DNA from 2 places in the Paraglaciecola sp. G1-13 genome. Region 1 is predicted to be linked to the other one. Evidence: predicted binding sites of a transcription regulator. Region 1 holds the regulator's gene; the other holds the start of a gene.

The links. The regulator FliA, encoded in region 1, starts transcription of late flagellar genes. The targets are predictions, from matches to a motif close to CTAAAGNTNNNNNNNNNNNNGCCGATA.
Region 2: the regulator FliA is predicted to act here: its motif matches at 4,045-4,071, upstream of AC0L6N_RS04930 (flagellar protein MotY).

The regions. Positions count from the first base shown of each region.
Region 1 covers NZ_CM147903.1:3,147,194-3,158,539, reverse strand. Annotated here, with positions in the region: gene fliR (flagellar biosynthetic protein FliR) at 1-131, shown strand, start outside; gene flhB (flagellar biosynthesis protein FlhB) at 144-1,268, shown strand; gene flhA (flagellar biosynthesis protein FlhA) at 1,390-3,492, shown strand; gene flhF (flagellar biosynthesis protein FlhF) at 3,527-4,858, shown strand; gene AC0L6N_RS13390 (MinD/ParA family protein) at 4,855-5,721, shown strand; gene AC0L6N_RS13385 (RNA polymerase sigma factor FliA) at 5,718-6,446, shown strand; gene cheY (chemotaxis response regulator CheY) at 6,494-6,877, shown strand; gene AC0L6N_RS13375 (protein phosphatase CheZ) at 6,909-7,652, shown strand; gene AC0L6N_RS13370 (chemotaxis protein CheA) at 7,665-9,929, shown strand; gene AC0L6N_RS13365 (protein-glutamate methylesterase/protein-glutamine glutaminase) at 9,954-11,093, shown strand; gene AC0L6N_RS13360 (ParA family protein) at 11,162-11,346, shown strand, end outside.
Region 2 covers NZ_CM147903.1:1,170,696-1,182,041, forward strand. Annotated here, with positions in the region: gene AC0L6N_RS04900 (PrkA family serine protein kinase) at 1-387, opposite strand, end outside; gene sodB (superoxide dismutase [Fe]) at 720-1,301, opposite strand; gene AC0L6N_RS04910 (Grx4 family monothiol glutaredoxin) at 1,568-1,897, shown strand; gene AC0L6N_RS04915 (bacterioferritin-associated ferredoxin) at 2,083-2,277, opposite strand; gene AC0L6N_RS04920 (peroxiredoxin) at 2,544-3,149, shown strand; gene rnt (ribonuclease T) at 3,285-3,920, opposite strand; gene AC0L6N_RS04930 (flagellar protein MotY) at 4,130-4,993, shown strand; gene glpQ (glycerophosphodiester phosphodiesterase) at 5,128-6,117, opposite strand; gene gloA (lactoylglutathione lyase) at 6,154-6,537, opposite strand; gene sugE (quaternary ammonium compound efflux SMR transporter SugE) at 6,641-6,955, opposite strand; gene AC0L6N_RS04950 (cellulase family glycosylhydrolase) at 7,377-8,750, opposite strand; gene AC0L6N_RS04955 (NADP-dependent oxidoreductase) at 9,587-10,612, opposite strand; gene AC0L6N_RS04960 (SDR family NAD(P)-dependent oxidoreductase) at 11,017-11,346, opposite strand, start outside.

The DNA of each region.
Region 1 (11,346 bases):
GTTTCAGTATCGCGCAAATCATGGGTTTGGTGATTATCTGGATCACCATGGATAATTTCACTTATCACTTTGAAGTACAGTGGGATAGAGCTCAGCAAATGATGTGTCAGCTTGTTAGAGTTTGTCCTTAAAGGAGGCGGTTTATGTCTGACGCTAATGAAAAAACAGAAGACCCCACATCCAAAAAGATCACCGACTCCAGAAAAAAGGGCCAAGTCGCGCGATCCAAAGAACTCTCGACGGCCCTTGTTTTAGTCTTTAGCGCTGCTGCGTTCATCATGATGGGAGGGCAAATTGCCAAGGCGATTTACCTAGTTACTCAGCGCACATTTACTCTATCGCGTGATGAAACCTATGACTTTACGCATATGTTTCAAGCATGGGGCTCAGCGATCGAAACAGTCGCTACGCCCGTTATGCTGTACATGGTCATCATTACCGCTGCGGGCATTTACGGCAATATTGCGCTTGGTGGCTACAATTTCACCTGGCAGGGTGCGGCACCTAAAGCCAATAAGCTCAATCCGCTCGCTGGCTTTAAGCGTATGTTTGGTATGAATGGTTTAGTTGAATTGCTTAAAGCGATAGCCAAAGTGATAGTGGTGATGGGCATGGCTTATGTCGCTATGTTGGTATTTAAGGATGAAGCTTTACACCTTGATTTAGAGCTGTATCCACAAAACTTATTTCATGCCATGGACTTAATATCATGGGCATTTCTCATGATGTGCTGTGCACTTATTCCTATCGCGGCGTTTGATGTGCCGTATCAAAGTTACAAGCACAACAAAGAAATGAAAATGTCGAAACAGGAAGTGAAAGACGAAAACAAAAACGCTGAAGGTGACCCACAGGTTAAAAACCGTATTCGTCGATTACAATTTCAAGCTGCTGCAAACCGTATGATGCAAGAAGTACCTACGGCCGATGTGGTGGTAACGAACCCGACGCATTATTCCATCGCCTTGAAATATGACCAACAAGGCACCCGAGCACCCGTGCTCGTTGCCAAAGGGGTCGATGAAATGGCGATGCATATACGTAAAATAGCCGACGCACATGAAGTGCCTATTGTCGCATCGCCCATGTTGGCTCGAGCGATTTATTACTCTACTGAAGTGGAGTCTGAGATCCCGGCTAAGCTATTCATGGCCGTGGCGCAAATTTTGGCTTATGTCTTTCAACTAAAAGCCTACAAAAATGGCAAGGGAAAACGTCCTAAGTCAGTACCCACAAACCTTCCTATCCCTTACGAATTGAGGCGCTAAAGTCTCACCAGCCTGCGGTTAGACTAAAGATTAATGCATGGCGTAGGGGTGTTTTACCTCATTTGGCGCGGTAGTTGCTTTATGAAGTAAAACGTCCGTCAGGTGTCAAAAAATACGCGCTATGCAACTAACAGCTTATCTTAATCGTTTCGACAAAAATCAATTTCAGTCTGTTATGTCTGGACTTGGTGCGCCTCTTGTATTGTTGGCCATCATGGGAATGGTTATTTTACCCATGCCAGCGTTTCTTCTCGACGTGCTGTTTAGCTTTAATATTGCTTTATCACTGGTCATTATCTTAGTGTCTGTTTTCACTAAGAAGCCCGTCGACTTCGGAATTTTCCCACTCGTTCTACTAATTGCCACTGTACTGCGCTTAGCCTTGAATGTGGCATCAACACGGATTGTTTTGCTGGAAGGGCACGAAGGCGGTGATGCGGCGGGGAAAGTGATCCAAGCATTTGGCGAAGTGGTTATTGGTGGTAACTACGCTGTGGGTATTGTGGTATTTGCCATTCTGTTGATTATTAACTTTAAAGTGGTGACCGCAGGTGCTGGACGTATCTCAGAAGTGAGCGCACGCTTTACGTTAGATGCAATGCCAGGTAAGCAAATGGCCATTGATGCTGATTTAAACGCAGGTTTTATCGACCAAGATGAAGCCCGTAAACGCCGGTTTGAAGTGACCAGTGAAGCCGACTTCTATGGCTCAATGGACGGTGCGTCTAAATTCGTAAAAGGGGATGCGGTTGCAGGGTTATTCATTATGCTGATCAACATAGTGGGCGGTTTATTCATTGGCATTTTTCAACACGACTTAGCCTTCGGGCAAGCCGTCGAGATTTATACATTGCTAACCATAGGTGATGGCCTAGTTGCACAAATTCCTTCGTTATTGTTGTCTGTAGCGACGGCGATAATCGTCACTCGTGAAAACGACTCTCAAGAAATGGGTCAAGAACTCACTCGTCAATTAGGTAATCGCCAAGCCTTATACATCACCAGTGGTATTTTGTTTGTCATGGGTATAGTGCCGGGCATGCCGCATGTGGCTTTCTTGGGGTTTAGTGCGTTAGTGGGCGGATATGCTTATTACCAGCACTGGAGCGAAAAGAAATTGGCCTCACAGCCGGAAGTATTGGCGCCTGAAAAAGAACGTGGCGCACCAAAACCTGCTGAAATCAAAGAACTAGGTTGGGATGACGTGCAACACGTTGACACCATTGGTTTAGAAGTAGGTTACCGCTTGATCCCGCTGGTAGATAAATCACAAGGCGGCGAGTTATTGACACGTATTAAAGGGGTTCGTAAGAAGTTGTCTCAAGAGCTTGGCTTTCTTATTCCCCCAGTTCATATTCGCGATAATTTAGATTTAAGTCCTAACAATTACACCATATCCATGTTGGGGGTCTCTGTTGGCGAAGCCGAAATCAGCCACGACGACGAACTGGCGATTAACCCAGGTCAGGTATTTGGCAAATTAGACGGAACCGTTACAAAAGATCCTGCATTTGGCTTAGATGCCGTTTGGATCCGCTCGAACCAACGTGAGCATGCACAAACGTTAGGTTACACCGTTGTGGATAGCGCCACGGTTGTCGCGACTCACCTAAGTCAACTTCTGACTAATAATGCCTATCAACTACTTGGTCATGAAGAGGTTCAGCAATTGCTGGACATGCTTGCCAAGCAAAGCCCTAAATTAGTCGAAGGTTTAGTGCCTGATATTTTGTCACTTAGTACCGTGGTTAAAGTGCTGCAAACGCTATTGTACGAAGGCGTGCCTATCCGTGATTTACGCACCATTGTACAAACCTTGTGTGAATATGGACCTAAGAGTCAAGATCCTGATGTATTAGTGTCGGCGCTGCGTATCTCGCTTAAGCGCCTAATCATTCAAGAGATCAATGGCGGACAAGCTGAGTTACCAGTCATAACTTTGGCGCCAGAGTTGGAACAGATGTTGCACCAGTCATTACAAGCCGGTGGAGGGGATGGCGCAGGAATAGAACCTGGTTTAGCTGAACGTTTACAAAAGTCACTAAATGATGCTTCTCAACAGCAAGAATTAGCGGGCGAACCTGCGGTGTTACTTACTTCAGGTATGTTGCGCCCTGTGTTATCAAGGTTCTTGAAACACGCAGTACAAGGTTTGCATGTGTTGTCATATCAAGAAATTCCAGATGACAAACAAATTAAAATAGTCAGTGCGGTGGGTCAATAGTCCGTCACCAGATGCAAGTAGCAAGGGGTAAATTGTGAAAATTAGACGCTTTTATGGCAAAGACATGCGCGAAGCTTTGAAACAAGTCAAAGACGAGTTAGGCGATGACGCAGTCATCATGTCCAACAAAAAGCTAAGCAATGGTGTGGAAATTGTCGCTGCATATGACAAAGAGCCAGCTGCAAGCCCTAAGCGCGCCGAGTCCAGTTTGACGTCTGCACCGAAGCCCAGAGCAGAATCCACTCCTACCCTCAGTGAAATCATCGGTGACAGCGGACCGGATAGCCTTAGAGCATTGCTTGAAAAACAAATTCAAGCAAAAGAGTCAGCTCATCAATTGAGTCAGCCTGTTGCTCAGCCTGCAAAGCCTCAAAATGTAACAAGTCAGCCGCAACGCCAAACGCAGGCGCAACCAGAAGTACCCAACGTACCGCATCAGCAAGACGCATTAAATGAAATGCGTCAAGAGCTAGCCTCTTTGCGTAATGTGCTTCAGTTCCAAGTGGCTGGTCTTTTGCAACAAGACAAAGGACGAAACCATCCTTTACACGGCTATTTAACCAACAAGTTACAAAAGATGGGTATCAGTGAAGCTCTGGCCAATGAAGTGGTTTCTTATACCCCGGCAGATACTGATGAGCGTCAGGCTTGGTTGTTTTTATTAAAACTGCTGGCTAATCGCATACAAACTGAAGAAAGTAACTTACTGACCAAAGGCGGCATCGCAGTTTTAATGGGCCCTACTGGGACGGGAAAGACAACGACTGTGGCAAAACTTGCCGCACAAGCTGCGCAAAAATACGGTGCTCAAAACGTCGGCTTGATCACCATTGACAGCTATCGAATCGCTGCTTACGAGCAAATTTCTACCTATGCCAGAATTATTGGTTGCTCGGTGAAAAAAGCGCAGAACGCTGAAGAGTTATCAGATCTGTTATTCCAGTTTAGGAATAAGCGACTTATACTTATTGATACTGCAGGGTTTGGGCAAAGAGATGTTAGACTGATCAAGCAGTTAGAAACGTTGAAGCAGAGTACAACGGCGAATATCAGCAGTTATTTGGTCATGCAAGCCAACAGTCAATATCAAGTTATGCAGCAAACCATTGCTGCTTACAAACAGATTTCTTTACAGGGTTGTATTTTCACCAAAATAGATGAATGCTACAGTCTTGGAGAGGCAATTAGTGCGGCCATCGAGCACAAATTGTCCGTGAGCTTTATTACCGATGGCCAAAAGGTTCCGGAAGACTTGAAAGTGGCAGATGCAAAATTTTTAATAACCAGCGCCGCTAAGCTTTATAAAAAGCACGTATTAATTCATACTAGTGGTAACTCACTAAATAACGCAGCAGTGGCAGTATGATTGAGGACCAAGCGAGTAGCTTAAGAAGAATGAATCAATCTCGATTAATTAAAGTGATCGCCGTTACCGGTGGTAAGGGCGGCGTGGGTAAAACCAACGTCACGTTAAATACCGCGATCTCTATGGCCCAGCAGGGTAAGAGAGTCATGGTATTAGACGCAGATTTAGGCTTAGCCAACGTGGATGTGTTACTTGGCTTACGTGTGGTGAAAAACCTTTCACATGTATTGTCAGGGGAATGCACTCTAGACGAAGTCCTTGTTGAAGGTCCCCACGGGATTAAAATTGCGCCAGCAACCTCTGGCAGTCAGTCAATGACTGAACTCACTCCAACCGAACATGCCGGCTTAATTAGAGCATTCAGTGAGCTGCGCTCGCAGATTGACGTATTAATCGTTGATACTGCGGCAGGTATTTCAGATATGGTTTTAAGTTTTTCACGTGCCTCGCAAGATATTCTAGTGGTAGTGTGTGATGAACCTACATCTCTCACAGATGCCTATGCATTGATCAAAATTTTGAATAAAGAGCACGGTGTTTTTCGTTTTAAAATTGTCGCCAATATGGTGCGCAATATGCGAGAAGGACAAGAGCTGTTCAATAAGTTAACAAAAGTCACCGACCGCTTTTTAGACGTGGCCTTGGAACTAGTCGCCACAGTACCGTTTGATGAAAATATTCGTAAGTCGGTTCGTAAGCAAAAAGCGATTGTTGAAGCATATCCAACTTCGCCAGCGGCTATCGCTATTAAAAAGCTAGCTCAACAGGCAGCAGGTTGGCCAGTGCCGTCTCAGCCAGGAGGGCATTTAGAGTTCTTCCTTGAGCAGTTGGTGGCCAAAAAAGCCGTGGGCGATATTCGGTGAACAGTAAGGCCGCTGCGTATCAGCAGTTAGATGACAGAAATGCACTGGTGGAGCGTCATGCTCCATTGGTAAAGCGCATTGCTCATCATCTTATTGCCCGCCTACCCGCCAGCGTATTGGTCGACGATCTCATTCAAGCCGGTATGATTGGTTTACTTGAAGCGTCTCGTAACTTCGATGGCACCAAAGGTGCGAGTTTTGAGACCTTTGCAGGTATTCGAATTCGCGGCTCTATGCTTGACGAAATTCGAAAAGGTGATTGGACACCACGCTCTGTGCATAAAAATGGCCGTGCGATAACGGATGCCATTAATAAAGTTGAGCGTGAGACAGGCCGTGACGCCAGAGATGTAGATATAGCCAAAAAACTTGAAGTGAGCATTGAGCAATATCACCAAATGCTCGGTGAAGTGAATGCAGGTAAAATTATTGGCATGGAAGATTTAGGGGTATCGGAAGATGTGGTGACAACAGAGCAAACTAAAGGCTCTGATACTCCGTTTGAAGATTTGCTCCAAGGCTCTTTTCAAAAAGCCTTAGCCCATGCCATTACAACCTTACCTGAGCGTGAAGCAATTGTATTATCATTGTACTATGACGAAGAATTGAATCTACGTGAAATAGGTGAAGTTCTAGACGTGAGTGAATCACGTGTTAGCCAAATACACAGCCAAGCTATGCTAAAACTAAAAAGTAAAATGCAGACTTGGCGTATTGAAGAATAAACAAATAACATATAAATGTTTTGATTTTGCCTCGAGCGGAGAAAGTTTTGGATAAGAATATGAAAATTTTGGTTGTTGATGATTTTTCGACAATGCGTCGCATCATCAAGAACCTATTGAAAGATCTAGGTTTTACTAATATTCAAGAAGCGGATGATGGCAGTACCGCATTGCCTATGCTTCAACAAGGTGATTTTGATTTTGTAGTGACTGACTGGAACATGCCAGGCATGCAAGGAATTGATTTATTGCGGGCAATCCGTGCTGATGAAAACCTTAAACACACACCAGTGTTAATGGTAACGGCAGAAGCCAAAAAAGAACAAATTGTAGCGGCGGCGCAGGCTGGTGTTAATGGGTATGTTATCAAACCATTTACTGCTGCGACCCTTAAAGAGAAGTTGGCCAAGATATTTGAACGCTTAGGTTAGTCAGGCTTTTCTCAACGATAAGGAAGGCCTTATGACCTCACATCCAGCCCCCATGAAGCTAGAAGATGCAAAGCAATTAGTCGCTTTACTTGAAAGTGGTAACAATCAAGGCGCTCAGCAGCTTCTCGATAGTGTCAATGACACCAATTCTGTCGAACTGTTCGAAGAGGTGGGTAAATTAACTCGCCAACTTCATGATTCTTTGAATAACTTTCAACTCGATGAACGTATTGCTAATTTAGCGAATGAAGAGATCCCTGACGCTAAAACACGGCTCACGTATGTTATTGAAACCACTGAGCAAGCCGCGAATCGCACGATGGACTTAGTCGATGATTGCATGCCCATTGCCGAAAAGCTCAATTCTGAAATGAACGAAATCATTCCTGAGTGGAAGAAGCTTTTTAATCGTCAGTTAGAGCTGGGCGAATTCAATGCCCTGTGCAGGCGCCTCGACACGTTTTTAGAAGAGGGGAAGGACGAGTCTGGAAAATTAAACGCATTATTAACCGAGATGCTACTAGCTCAAGGCTATCAGGACATCACAGGGCAAATTATTCGCCGGGTCATTGAACTAGTTAAAGAAGTAGAAGACAGCCTAGTGCATATGTTAACGATGTTCGGTGGATCAGAGTCAACGGAAATTCCTCATATATCTGATAAACAAGCCGATAGTGTTAAAGCGGAAGGCCCAATTCTCGATGCAGCTAACCGTGATGACGTCGCATCTAATCAAGATGATGTTGATGATTTACTGTCAAGTTTAGGATTTTAGAGGCGTTACAATATGGGGTTTGATGTTGACGAGGAGATCCTTCAGGATTTTTTAGTAGAAGCGGGTGAAATACTAGAGCAGCTTCAAGAACAGCTGGTTGAGTTGGAAAATAATCCGCAAGATTCGGATTTACTGAATGCGATTTTCAGAGGCTACCATACGGTTAAAGGTGGCGCGGGCTTTCTTTCGTTAACCGAATTAGTCGATATTTGTCACGGCGCTGAAAACGTATTCGATGTCATGCGTAATGGCCAACGTTCATTAACGCCAGAGTTAATGGATATTATTCTTCAAGCAACCGACGAAGTCGTCGCCATGTTTGAAGATGTAAAATCGAACAAACCCTTGGTAGCAGCAGAGCAATCGTTATTAGATACATTGCATCGCCTGAGTAAGCCAGAGGCGCAAGACCAAGTTGCTGCGCCTCCAATTATCGAAACTCCAGTAATCGAGGCGCCCAGTGAAGCGGCATCTCAGCCTAAAACAAATTCGGATGACTTTGACGAATCCGAGTTTGAGGCCTTGCTTGATGAACTTCACGGTGAAGGTAATCCCGTTGGAGGAGCATCGCAATCACCATCAAATAAGCCGCCACAATCCACAGAGTCTTCCAGTGGCGCTGATATGAGTAGTGATGGTGACGATATTAGTGACGATGAGTTTGAAGCGTTACTCGATCAGCTCCATGGAGAAGGGCAGTTTGGCGGCTCTCAAGACGCTCCCTCTGAATCGACTGACGCGCCCGTAGCAAGCACAAATTCTGAATCAGAAGATATCAGTGATGATGAATTCGAAGCGTTACTCGATCAGCTCCATGGTAAAGGGCAAGGGCCTGTTACCAAAAAAGAAGCTAACGGAGAAACAAGTAAAGCGCCAAACACTCCAGTAACGTCGGCAGTATCTGATAACACGCCGTCGCAATCCGCAAGTGAAAAAGCCACTGATAAAAGTAACGACACTAAGTCGAGTGCGCCCAGCATTGCCTCTAGCCAAGCCAATATACCTGCCAAAAGCCCTGGGGCGGCGGACAAGTCGGCTGTTTCTAAGCGTGAGGAAAAGCGTCCCGCAGCACCACAGCCGGAAACGACGGTTAGGGTGGATACTAAGCGCTTAGACCAAATCATGAATATGGTAGGTGAGTTGGTATTAGTGCGTAACAGGTTGCTTAGTTTAGGTTTATCCGTCAACGACGAAAGTATGTCAAAAGCGATTGCTAATTTAGACGTGGTCACCGGCGATTTGCAAGGCGCCGTGATGAAAACGCGCATGCAGCCCATCAAAAAAGTGTTTGGGCGTTTTCCTCGAGTCGTGCGTGACTTAGCGCGCACCTTGAAGAAAGAAATTACCCTTGAACTAGAGGGTGAAGAAACAGATTTAGACAAAAATTTAGTCGAGGCCCTTGCTGATCCTTTGGTGCATCTAGTACGAAATTCAGTGGATCATGGTATAGAAATGCCAGCGGATCGGGTCGCAGCGGGCAAGCCATCTTTAGGTACGGTAAAGCTATCAGCTTCTCAAGAAGGTGATCATATTTTGCTGAGCATAGTCGATGACGGTAAAGGCATGGACCCTGATAAGCTTAAAGAAATAGCTATTTCTCGAGGCGTATTAGATGCTGATGCCGCGGCTCGAATGACAGATGAAGAAGCATTCAATTTAATTTTCGCTCCGGGTTTCTCGACCAAAACTGAAATATCCGAAGTGTCAGGCCGCGGCGTTGGTATGGACGTGGTGAAAACCAAAATTAACCAGCTAAATGGTACGGTCAATATCGATTCTGTGCTGGGCAAAGGCACCACGCTAGAAATTAAAGTGCCACTGACTTTGGCAATATTACCGACTCTTATGATAGTGGTTGGCGATCAAACCTTCGCATTACCATTAGGCTCGGTAAACGAAATTATCAACATGGATATGAGTAAAACCAATACAGTTGATGGCCAATTAACAAAAATCGTTCGTTCCAAAGCGATCCCATTATTCTATTTACGCGAGTGGTTAGTACGCAAAAATGCTAAGCCAATCCCGCTAGATCGCGCTAAGGGACATGTTGTTGTCGTGCAAATTGGTACCCAGCAACTCGGTTTTGTGGTTGATGCGCTCATCGGTCAAGAAGAAGTGGTGATTAAGCCATTAGATGAATTGCTACAAGGTACTCCTGGCATGGCTGGCGCAACGATTACCAGTGATGGTGGGATTGCGTTGATCCTAGATGTTCCAGGCCTACTAAAGCATTATGCTAAGAAAAAAGCCGATGCCATTCGACAAGCGCGTTAAACACGAGGTTTTTACAAAATACACATGGCATACAAGATATTAGTTGTTGATGATTCGATTTTTTTTAGGCGCCGTGTAAAAGAAATTCTAGAGCAAGACCCCAGTTTACAAGTCATAGGTGAGGCCAGAAATGGTCAAGAAGCAATTGAGATGGTCGCTACGCTTAATCCTGATGTAGTCACTATGGACGTGGAGATGCCTATCATGGATGGGATCACTGCCGTCAAAAAAATAATGGCCCGTAAACCCGTCCCCATCATTATGTTTTCTTCATTGACACTTCAAGGTGCTAAAGCCACCTTGGACGCACTGGACTCAGGCGCAATGGACTTCTTACCCAAGAAGTTCGAAGATATCGCGGCAAATCGTCAAGATGCCGTTGCGCTTTTGCAATCTCGGGTCAAAAGCTTGTGTAGAAAGCAACACGGACTGCGCCCCGCTTCTGTGCGTGTGGCCCCTCCTAAAGCGATTTTGTTCAATAAGCCGGTTAGTCGAAATCCTGCTAAACGCTCAGTGCAAGCGACCAGTAGTATTCCGTTGGGAGCCCCACTTTATCATTCTTCGTCCAGTGGTATTCCGTCGGGTAAAAAGTATCGCTGCTTAGCGATTGGCACGTCCACAGGCGGGCCGGTTGCTCTACAAAAAGTGCTCACAGCTGTCCCAAAGAATTTTCCTTATCCTATCTTTATTGTGCAACACATGCCGGGCTCCTTTACTAAGGCATTTGCAGAGCGACTGAATCAGTTGTCGCAATTGACTGTAAAAGAAGCGATGAACGGTGAAGAAGTTAAAGCAGGCGTCGCGTATTTAGCACCTGGTGGCCGTCAAATGACCGTTCAGGGCGATAGTCAACGTGTTTCTTTTCGAATTTATGATGCACCAGACAGTGCCGATATACTGTATAAGCCCTGCGTTGATATTACGTTTGCGTCAATTGCGCATGTATATCACGGTGATGTCTTAGGGGTCATACTCACAGGGATGGGCTCTGACGGAAAACTTGGCGCCAGCAAGCTAAAAAGTAAAGGTGCAAAAATTTGGGTGCAGGATGAGCTAAGCTCAGTAGTATATGGCATGCCACAAGCTGTAATGAATGCAGGTATCGCTGAAAAAGAGTTTTCTATAGATGCGTTTGAAAGCCATATTTTAAAAGAGATGGCGTAGAAACTGACGTATTTTGACACTTTCGATAGAGAGTTAAAAAAACAGCAGGCGACTGAAAGGTATTTATCGTGAAAGTATGGACAGTAGCAAACCAAAAAGGGGGCGTTGGTAAAACTACGACAACAGTCACCCTAGGTGGTTTGCTTGCGCAGCGTGGAGCAAAGGTCGTCCTAATCGATACCGATCCCCATGCGTCCTTAAGTTACTATTTTGGTATTGACTCTGACGAATTATCACGCAGTTTATACGATAT
Region 2 (11,346 bases), 2.0 Mb from region 1:
TTGCTGCATCAGTTCTTTTAGCTTCTCTGCTAAAGAAGACTTGCCACCACCGACAGGGCCAAGCAGGTATAACACTTGTTTCTTTTCTTCCAGCCCCTGAGAAGCATGCCGAAGGTAAGACACGATTTGTTCTATTGATTCTTCCATGCCATAAAATCCGTCAAACGCTGGGTAACGAGCGATGATTCGGTTAGAAAAAATACGGCTTAAGGTGGCATCTTTGGCGGTGTCGACCATTTCTGGTTCACCGATTGCTTTAAGAAGACGTTCTGCTGCATTGGCGTATGCTGAATCATCTGTTTTACAGATTTCTAAGAATTCGTCGATGGTTAATTCTTCTTCTTTACGGGCTTCGTACCGTGTCTGATATTGCTCTAAAATTCCCATAACTCGACCTCACATATAGAAAATTTTCTGGCTTCACTGGTAAGATTAGACCCTTATTGGCATTTGTATGTTTCAGATTTAGAACAATATTTTCTAGAGAATGCTAAAAACTGATTTTTAAGCACTAACGAAGTTGGCGCAAAAGAAGCGCAAAGTAGGCAAGACTGAATGAAGTATGAACAGGGGTCTATTATTGGCAAATTTTAAAGGATGCTACTGATGAAGTGCAGGATGATTATTGGCACAAGCGGGAAGACAGCAGATACAAAAAAGCCTCGATTTATCGAGGCTTTTAAATCATCTTCTGATTACGTTAATCAGACCAGGATCGTTTAAGCGAAGTTGCTCGCTGCGAAATCCCAGTTTGCTAGTGCCCAAAAACCTTCAAGGTACTTAGGACGCGCATTACGATAATCGATGTAGTAAGCATGTTCCCACAAATCTACTGTTAGTAGAGGGGTAACACTTGCATCCGTTAACGGGGTACCTGCGTTGCTAGTGTTAACGATGTCTAGGCTGCCATCAGCAGTTTTTACAAGCCAAGTCCAGCTTGAACCAAAGTTGTTAACTGCTTTGTCGTTTAATGCGGCTTTGAAGTCTGCGAAAGAACCCCATTTAGCATTGATTGCATCAGCAAGAGCGCCAGTTGGCTCGCCGCCGCCATTAGGGCTTAGGCTGTTCCAGTAGAACGTGTGGTTCCAGATTTGAGCAGCGTTATTGAAAACTCCGCCTTCTGACGATTTAACGATCTCTTCAAGATCTTTATTCGCCATATCAGTACCTTCAACCAAGCCGTTTAGCTTAGTAACATAAGTCGCGTGATGCTTGCCGTAGTGATATTCCAACGTTTCAGCTGAGATATGTGGTTCTAAGGCATTTTTTTCATACGGAAGAGCTGGTAGTTCGAAAGCCATGATAATTCTCCATTTAAAGTTAACAAAAATCGTGTGTCTAACCTTGTGTAAACGCTAATGTTTTATACACGAATATAAAACGGTTTGTCCAAAGTTATCCTGAAACCCAGTCACCGATCTTAGGGCGCTTAAGGTACATTACAAGGGGTAAGCTTGATAATAATTTGAAACCAATAAAGATCACAAGGCAGCATTGGTATATTGCCTTGAAAACGGTAAACTTGACCGCATTACTAGCGTTAATAAAATTTTGAGTGAGAATATTTATGGAAACAGTTGAAAAAATTCAGCAACAAATCAGTGAAAACCCCATTCTTCTTTATATGAAAGGGTCGCCTAAATTGCCTAACTGTGGCTTTTCAGCTCAGGCATCACAGGCGTTGATGTCTTGTGGCGAAGAGTTTGCTTACGTTGATATTCTGCAAAACCCTGACATTCGTTCAGAATTGCCAAAATACGCTGACTGGCCTACTTTTCCACAGTTGTGGATCGACGGTGAGCTTATTGGTGGTTGTGACATCATCATGGAAATGGTTCAGCAGGGCGAATTGCAAACAATCGTTAAAGAAAGCGCTGAAAAACGCGCTGATAAGTAACAAAGCCAGTTGCTCTAAACGACGTCGATTGGCTGCGTTTAGAGCAGTTAATCATCCATAAAAAAAGAGTCCTGTAGGACTCTTTTTTTGTTTGTGTCTTGTTCCCTGCGTCATAATACTAATGAACGCTAAAAAGACACTGATTTTTTGGTGTTCCTGGCGAGTGTTGACTCCGCTAGGTTGGGTTAACACACTTCTTTAAATAGAGATTCATCAATAATCGTGTTGTCAACGATGCTTTGCGCCATACGCACACATTTGCCGCACTGATCACCCACGCCAAGCGCTTCACGTAACTGGCGCATATTGCCCACACCGTCTTCGCGAACGGCCTGTTTAATAGCTTTGTCGGTAATGCCGTGACACAAACAAACGTACATAATTAACCTTACTGAATATTGATGTAAATGATAATAATTGTTGTTTGCAGTACTTTCAAGTATTTCTTTTGTCAATTTGTACATTAAATAGTCTAGTTTGATTTCTACTTGATAGTGTGAGGTGAAGGAGCCGTAAAATCTGACTCGCCACTTGGTTTTTACCAAACCATACCTACATTATTGGTTCGTAAAAGAGTGTGATAACCCGTTAATAGTCGTTACACTATGCGCCAGCATATTTTAAACCCAAAGAATGGAGATCAAAAATGAGTGTACTAGTTAGTCGCCCAGCCCCAGATTTTACCGCCGCAGCTGTATTAGGAAATGGCGATATCGTTGAAAACTTCACCCTAAGCGAAGCAATCAAAGGTCAAAAAGCAGTATTGTTTTTCTACCCTCTTGATTTCACTTTTGTTTGCCCATCTGAATTGATCGCTTTTGATAAGCGTTACGATGAGTTCAAAAAACGTGGCGTAGAAGTGATTGGTGTGTCTATTGATTCTCAGTTTACCCATAACGCATGGCGTAACACTGCTATCAATGACGGCGGTATCGGTAAAGTGAAATACGCTATGGTTGCTGATGTTAAGCACGAAATTTGTCAAGCATACGATGTTGAGCATCCAGAAGCTGGCGTTGCTTTTCGTGGTTCATTCTTGATCGACGAAGAAGGCGTTGTGCGTCACCAAGTGGTCAACGATCTTCCTTTAGGTCGTAACATTGACGACATGCTTCGCATGGTTGATGCGCTTAACTTCCATGAAGAACATGGTGAAGTATGCCCAGCCGGTTGGCAAGCTGGTGAAAAAGGTATGGTAGACAGCCCTGAAGGTGTTGCTAGCTATCTTTCAGAGAACGCTGATTCGCTTTAATACAACGCTGATTCGCTTTAATACAACGCTGATCCGCTTTAATACTCTGTAGCGTGATGCGTTATAGATGAAGTGATAGAAAAGCCGCTGTGATCTTATGTGAATAGCGGCTTTTTTGTGTCTGCGAAATAAGGCTTAGTCATGCTCTGGGGTAGGCCAACCACATGCGCTTTGCCATTTATTAACAATATAACAATAGAGTTCAGCCGTTTTCTGGGTGTCATATAAGGCTGAATGTGCTTCGCTTTGATCGAAACTAATATTGGCCGCTTGGCATGCTTTGACTAATACCGTTTGCCCCAACGCTAAACCTGATAGCGTGGTGGTATCGAATGATACGAATGGATGAAACGGCGTACGCTTAATTTTACTGCGTTCGATGGCGGCATTGATAAAACCTAAATCGAATGCGGCGTTGTGCGCCACCATTACTGAGCGCTGGCAGTCAGCGTCCTTTTGCTCTTTGCGAATTTGCTTGCACAAGTCTTTCATGACTTCTGTTTCATCTAATGCTCCCCGCAGGGCGCACCAAGGATCTATCCCGTTGAACTCTAACGCCGCCTTTTCTAAGTTAGCCCCTTCAAAGGGAACCACGTGATAATGAAACGTTTTATCTGGGGTTAAAAAGCCATCGGCGTCCATTTTGGTCGTAATTGCAGCGACTTCAAGCAACGCGTCGGTTTGCGCATTAAAGCCCGCTGTTTCAACATCTACGATAACGGGAAAGTAGCCTCTGAATCGGTCTTTTAGGAGAAATTGGGGATCTGACATAGCTACCTATAGCGATAAAAATAAGGCGTGATTATGTCAACTATCTGCACACGTCGCTACCCTATATACTTAATAATCTAGCGAACTATAATCTTTAGTAGACTGGGCAAGCGGTGAATTCAGGGTTAAGCTTTTACCGTGGGAGTCGATAACCAATGCACAGGAGCAGTGATTGCTCATGAAGCGGAATTAATCAAACGAAAAGACTTATGAAATCTATCTTATTTATAGTGTCCCTGACGTTAAGCGGTTCTCTATCAGCTGGGCTACGGCAATACGCGGCAAAAATTGAGACATCTGACTGGCAGTTAAGCCAGCAAAGTCGTTTGCAGTGTACCTTGGCACATAAAATACCAGGCTATGGTGAGGCAATGTTTACTAGCATGGCGTCTAAGCAACTGAATATGGAGTTTGAGCTTGATATGCTGCGTTTGCCTAAAACGTTTGGTATGGCGTCTGTCTATTCTGTTCCTCCTCGGTGGATGCCGGGGCAAATGCACCACGCCATTGCAGATATGACCATACGTAAGCAATACAATGGCGATCTGCCAGAGCAAGTTGCGTGGACTATGCTCTCGGAACTAGAAAAGGGTTTCTGGCCGACCATATATTATCAAGACTGGTACAATCAAAATGACAGGATTTCAGTTGGCTTAAATGCCAGCAATTTTGCTGCCCCTTATGAAAATTTCGCACAATGTGTATCGAACCTACTGCCCTATAGTTTTGATGATATTGCCTACACCATTCTCGCCTACCAGAAAAACAGCACCGAATTGACCAAGTACTCCCAGCGCCGTTTGAATATGATTGGTCAATACCTCAAAGAAGATAGCGATATGGAATTAGTTTTGCTCGACGGTTACAGCGATAGCTACGGCGGTCGAGACATGAACAAAACCTTGTCGGTGAGTCGTGCGGTAGAGATAAAAAATTACTTTAGCGACATGGGCGTAGCACCTCAGCGAATCGAAGTGACAGGCCATGGCGAACGACGACACATTGCCCCGAATACCAATGAAATGTCCCGTGCAAAAAACCGACGTGTGGTGATCCGCATGGCGAAACCTTAGCGGGATCGCTTTCTGCCAAACAACGTCAGGATGTGACAGAGCCATCAAAAAAGCCGATTAATACAATTAATCGGCTTTTTGCTATTGGCTAAGTGATGGCGTCGCTGCGCGCCAATGCGCTAACCAATATATCCTTAGCGGGGTTGTTGGTCTAAATACGTCACGACTGTGTCGGTAAAATCAGTAAACAAGCCGTCCACTTTTAGCTGTTTAAACAATAAGTCCAGCGTTTGTTTATTGGTTACGCCTTTTGGCAGCGCGTCTTGCCTAAACGTATATGGGTGCACGTCAAGCCCTGCATCATGTGCGCGTTTGACCAATCCCGTGGGTTGTAGGGTCTGCATATCAACCAACTGAGGGATCCATGGGCCTATACCTTGAGCGATTGTGGCTAACTCTTCGAGTTTTTCAGACGTGCGCAGAGCATCATAATCAGTGGGGGATTCCCCCCAATCATTTTCACCTAGCAACTGAATCAATTTTACTTTTGCGCCCAATTCATGGCGCAAACGTTTCAGCTCAGCATAATCGAAACACTGCACATAAATGGCTTTACTAGCATCATCAAGGCTATGTTTGCGCAGGGTTTTCATAACAATTTTGCTGATATCCACGCCTTGTTCCCGGTGCCAAGCAGGGGATTTTATCTCAGGGTAAAAACCAATGTTCTTGCCAAACTGCCGGTTAAGTTGATTAATCAGCTCAATCTGTTCTTCAAAGGTCGCAATGGTAAATTCAGCGTTGCCTTGATAGCGGTTTTTGAAAATCTGTTTGCCCTCTGTTGTGCTGCGCTCATGCACTTCTAAAGACTTTAATTCTGCTAAGGTAAAATCAAGGGCATAGAAACGCCCGTCATCACGTTTTCGCTGTGGGTATTTATCAGCAACGTTTGTCACTGTATCTAAGTGAATATCATGCAGTACGACTGGTACGCCATCTTTGCTTATCACCACGTCTTGCTCAATAAAGTCTGCCCCAAGGGCGAAGGCGAGAGTAGTGGACTCCATGGTGTGTTCTGGTAGATACCCCGAAGCACCACGATGAGCAATGACCAATGGTTCAGCCCAAGCGGCTTGGCTCGCCAGCAGCGCAAGCAATGACAACGACAAAATTGTTTTCTTCATATTGACTCCAATGTCTCAGTTTCCTTTCGCGGATAATTATGTTGTTTGAATAAGCTCAATGGCGTAACCGTCCGGGTCGCGCACAAATGCAATTACTGTGCTGCCGCCTTTAACTGGGCCAGCGTCTCGATATACATCGGCTCCTTGGGCTTTTAATTGCTCACACACCTGATAAATATCATTTACCCCAAGGGCGATGTGCCCATATGCGGTGCCTATATCGTAGCTATCTTCATCCCAGTTATGGGTTAATTCCAATACGGTGTTGTTGTCTTCGTCGCCATAACCGATAAACGCTAACGTATAGCGGTAATCTTTGTTCTCACTGCTGCGTAGCAGTTTCATGCCAAGCAGTTCAGTGTAAAAAGTGATAGAGCGGTCTAAATTACCGACACGCAACATGGTGTGCAAAAAGCGCATAATGGTCCTTAACAATCCTGAGGTGCGACTAAGTCGTTGATTGTAACTAGTTAACTGTCTCAACAATATGACAAAGCGTAACAAAAAAATGGATAGTCAGATATTAACTGCTTAGTTTCAATCCAATGACGCCAACCGTAATGGTGATTAAACTAACCACTCGCCAAAAATTAAGCGGCTCGTTGAGCATAACAATACCAACAATCGCCGTGCCTATGAGGCCGATAACAACCCAAACGGCATACGCGGTTCCCGCTGGGAGTGATTTCATGGCTATGCTTAATAAACCAAAACTGATGGCCATGGCAACAAGAGTGAATATAGAAGGCCACAGCTTGCTGAAACCGTCACTGTATTTTAGGCCAATTGCCCACACAACTTCGAATAACCCTGCAATGATCAAAATAATCCAGTTCATTTTTATACCTACCCATTTTGAGCTGGGTCGTCCCAGAGAAAAGCGCGAGGGATGAGGTCGTCCTCATTTCGTTGATATCACAACCTTGAGCTAACACAAGCCGCTCTAAGCACGCACAGCGCACAGGTGGTGAAAATTTGATTGTCGAAAAGACGATAAGATTTTAACACAGTGGGTGATTTAATAAATAGTCGCTAAATCACAGATGCAAAACGTGGCGCATTAAACATCCTATTTCTGGGTAACACCTTGTGTAAAAAGCGCGCGTCGATGCAGAGGGAAAGCCCGCTTTGATCATTTAGTGACGGGCAAAGAAAAGAAACACGAATAGTGGTAGTATTTTTGCCGTTCACTATCCGTGTTTATTGTATCTCAATATCTAACGACGATATTCAGAAGCGGTTAAGCGCAATAGCATGGTTTAACTGCAGCTACCTAGCAATACCCATGATGAATCGCTACCTGGCAAACTATTAGTGTACCAATTTGCTTCATAAGCATTGCCTTGGTATTGCATCTGGTCACCTGTGTCGTTGTGGTTATTCGTGCCACCGGGATAATCTGCCTGCACCCAATTAGGGTAGTTATTTATTGCACTACAATCGGTGCCACTGCCTGTTGTCTGCGGGCAACCAGTAGCATCTACATTTGTGCCTTGTGGTGTGTTGGGGCACTGGTCTGTGATATCACTTACACCGTCAGCATCGGAATCGGCTATCGCACAGCCAATAATATCGACTGTTGTACCTGTGGGGGTGTTATCACATTGATCATCACTGTCACTTACTCCGTCACCATCACTGTCTAAATTTACGACACTCGAGTTCCACCCTTTAATAATCGACTTCACCTTTGTGCCTGAGGCAGTCAATGAATTCCAGCTTCCGCCGGGCGTAAAAGTGGAAGCACCTTCGTCTTTATCGTTCAGCGCCCAATTAGCGTGGCTAATATTATTTGCTTTGAAAAAAGCCATCCATGCATCGGTTTCATTTGCATTTACGCCGCCATTGCCATCAGCATTGACAGTTCCCCACTCTGTGGCGAAGAGTGCGATGCCGTTATTTAAAGCCGTTTGTGCCTTATTGCGCAATGACGCACCGTGCGTGCCAGCGTAAAAGTGAAGGGTATAGGCAATATTCGCCCGATCAATGGGATCTTGTGAGGCCACATCAACATCTTGAGACCAAGTCGGCGTGCCAACCACAATCAGGCTATTTGGATCAATCGCACGTATTTTATCGATTAGCGTTTCTGCATAAGGTTTAATGTCATTGGCCCATGAAATCTGCAATGGCTCATTATAGATTTCATAAATAACGTTGTCGTAGGTACCGTATTTATTGGCGACTTCTTCGAAAAACCTCACTGCAGTGGCCTGGTCTGTATGAGCCTCGTGACTATGAAAGTCGATAATGACATACATATCTTGCTCAATAGCGGCGTTTACGACCGTGTCCAGGCGACTCATATTACCGTCCCAGTCAAAATTTAAGCTACCGGCCGTATTTACACCATGGCCTATTGCGGCGCGTATTATGTTCGCACCAAACTCTGACTTTGCATTCGCAACGGCTTGCGCAGTATAGAATTTCTCGCCACCCCAACCGGTATTACTCCAAAATAGACTGTTACCTGCAAAGCTCACGGGAGCGCCATCTGTCACGATTTGATTCCCACTGACATTAAGAGGAGGTACAGCGGCCTCACTCATAATTGCTACTCCTAACATGATAGCCAAAGGCAAACTTGTGCGTTTTAAACGGTCTTTGGTGGATGTACGTAACACGTGTTTCATTAAAATTCCTTGAAATAAATTATTGATCTAGTTGTATTAATCGCCCTTACGCAGAATGTGAATACTGAAGTTCTGTCTCTTTCAACACATTTTGCACATCGATACATCAAGCGGTATAAGGGAAAATACCGTCAAATAGAAGGTAAATTAATTACCCTTTCGGGGTGAGGTTAGCGAAATTCGTTCCAAGTTGCTTAATTATTTTAAGTGATTGTTTTTACTTGATTAATATTCATTTTATGGAAGTTGGAGTTTAGTTCTGTCGTTGATTAGAGACGAACATTAACTAGATTTGATATGAGCGGCATAATATTTTCGTCAATTCTTGAGAGACTAAAATGGGAGTGAAAGACTAACTTTACGCAAACTTGAAACGTGCAATCGAATAAGAGCAAGGCGATGCTTCACACGTCATTTATTTTTATGCAGAGTCATATTCATCGGCCGGGGTTAAGTGGCTGGTAAAGTATTATCGTCAATAAACGCTAAGCTTTGATCACAGGCAAGATTGTTTGTTGCAGTTGCAGTTGCAGTGATTGCTAGCCGCTGAGAGCGCTAACTGACTTTTCGACGCCCAATAAACATGCGCAAGCGCTACGACCTGAGATGACTATTTTTAGATGTAATGTTCAGAAACGAATAACGAGACGAACAAGTCAGAGAGTAGATCAAATAGAGTCAGTAGCTCAAGTGAGTTGCTAAGGCAAAAGATAGGGGGATAAAATAAAGGAGCAATGCGAAACGCGGTCAAAGCATCGCCCCATGGTTACCTATAAAAGGCATATAGCAACTATGACAACAACTATGACAGCCATTATCAGCCCTGTTATTTGTAATTATTCAGGGCTAATACTGACCAGCTGTTTACCGAAGTTTTTGCCTTTGAGCATCCCTTGGAATGCAGGTATCGATTGCTCAATGCCCTCAGCAATAGACTCTCGATAGACCAATTTGCCATCTTTGACCCACTGCGCCAATTTTTGGGTGATTTGTTGGTGTTGATCTTGCCATTCAGTTTGCACAAAAAAGCGAGCGGTGGGTGGGTTAGGGGATGTTGCCAAAATATCTTGCGGCGTTTGTACCTTGCTTAGATCAGTATCGTTATAATTTGAGACATAGCCGCAAATGGGCACTCTAGCGCCTGGATTGAGTAGCTTAGCCACCGCGCGAGTGACATCACCGCCTACGTTCTCAAAATAGATATCGATACCATCGGGGCAGGCTTGTTGTAAGTCTTTTTCAAGATCACCTGCTTTGTAATCTACGCAGGCATCAAAGCCAAGCTCATCAACTACGAACTGACATTTTTCGCTGCCACCTGCGATACCAATGACTTTACAGCCGTACATCTTGCCTAACTGGCCTACAATGCCGCCAACAGCGCCTGAGGCAGCAGACACCACTAAGGTGTCGCCGGGTTGCGGTTTACCGATTTCGGTTAACCCGAAATACGCCGTGCGACCAGTCATACCCGCCGCACCAAGGTAAGCTTGCAAAGGAATATTCAGATCTTGAATTTTGTACATCATGGGCGCGTCATCCGGTTTGACGAAGTACTCCTGCCATCCGCCATAAGCGGTGATATGATCGCCCACAGCGTACTTAGTTGAGCGCGACTCCATTACCTCACCGACCACTTCACCTGTCATTGTGCCGCCAATGGGGGTCGGCGCTGCATATGATTTCATGTCATTCATGCGCGGGCGCATGTAGGGGTCCAAGGATAACCAGACAGTGCGAACCAGTATCTCACCTTGTGCAAGTGGGGCTAGAGGTTGCTCTTCAATTCTAAAATCATCATTTTGTGGCTCGCCATCAGGTCTTTTCGCTAACACAACCGCGCGGTTTACATATTGAGACATAGTGAACTCCTACATACAGTGGTAAATGTATTCTTCGTTGATTTAACGTTGATTCATTGGATCAGACTTCAATTAAATAACGATCCATAAAGCAAAAGCTAGCCAACCAAGTGTGAATAAGGTAACGGTTAGTTGAACATATTTATGGTCTTTCTTAAGCACAATAGCCATTGTAAAAAATGATGAGGCGCTATTAACTGTCTCTATGAAAGCGTGGAATGGGAGACAAAATACACAATACAACCGTTGATAAGTAAGAACGGCAGTAGGCGAGAAATGCACAAGTCTATACTGCAAAGAAGGATGCTACTCACGTTTCAGATAAAAAAAGCCAGCAAAGAATGCTGGCTTTCCAACGCCCCCGTATTCAAATATGAGGCGCTATTGCTTGGCCTTAAAGCAGCTTAACCCGCATTAGCCACTTGACCACCGTCTAACACAACCGTGTGACCACATACGTAATTACTCGCCCTAGAGCAAAGGTAAATTGCCGTACCAGCCACATCAGCCAGCTCGCCCACTTTGCGCGCGGGAAGGCTATCTGCAATCTCTTGCTCATGCCCTTGTAATTGTTTTGTCATCTTGCTTGGGAAAAACCCAGGGGCAATCCCATTGATATTGACGTTAGTTGGGCGAATATCGGCCGCCATATGGCGCGTCAATTGGATCACCGCTGCCTTACTCGCAGAATACGAATAATTATTCATGTGAGGGTGAGTGAGCCCGTTAACAGA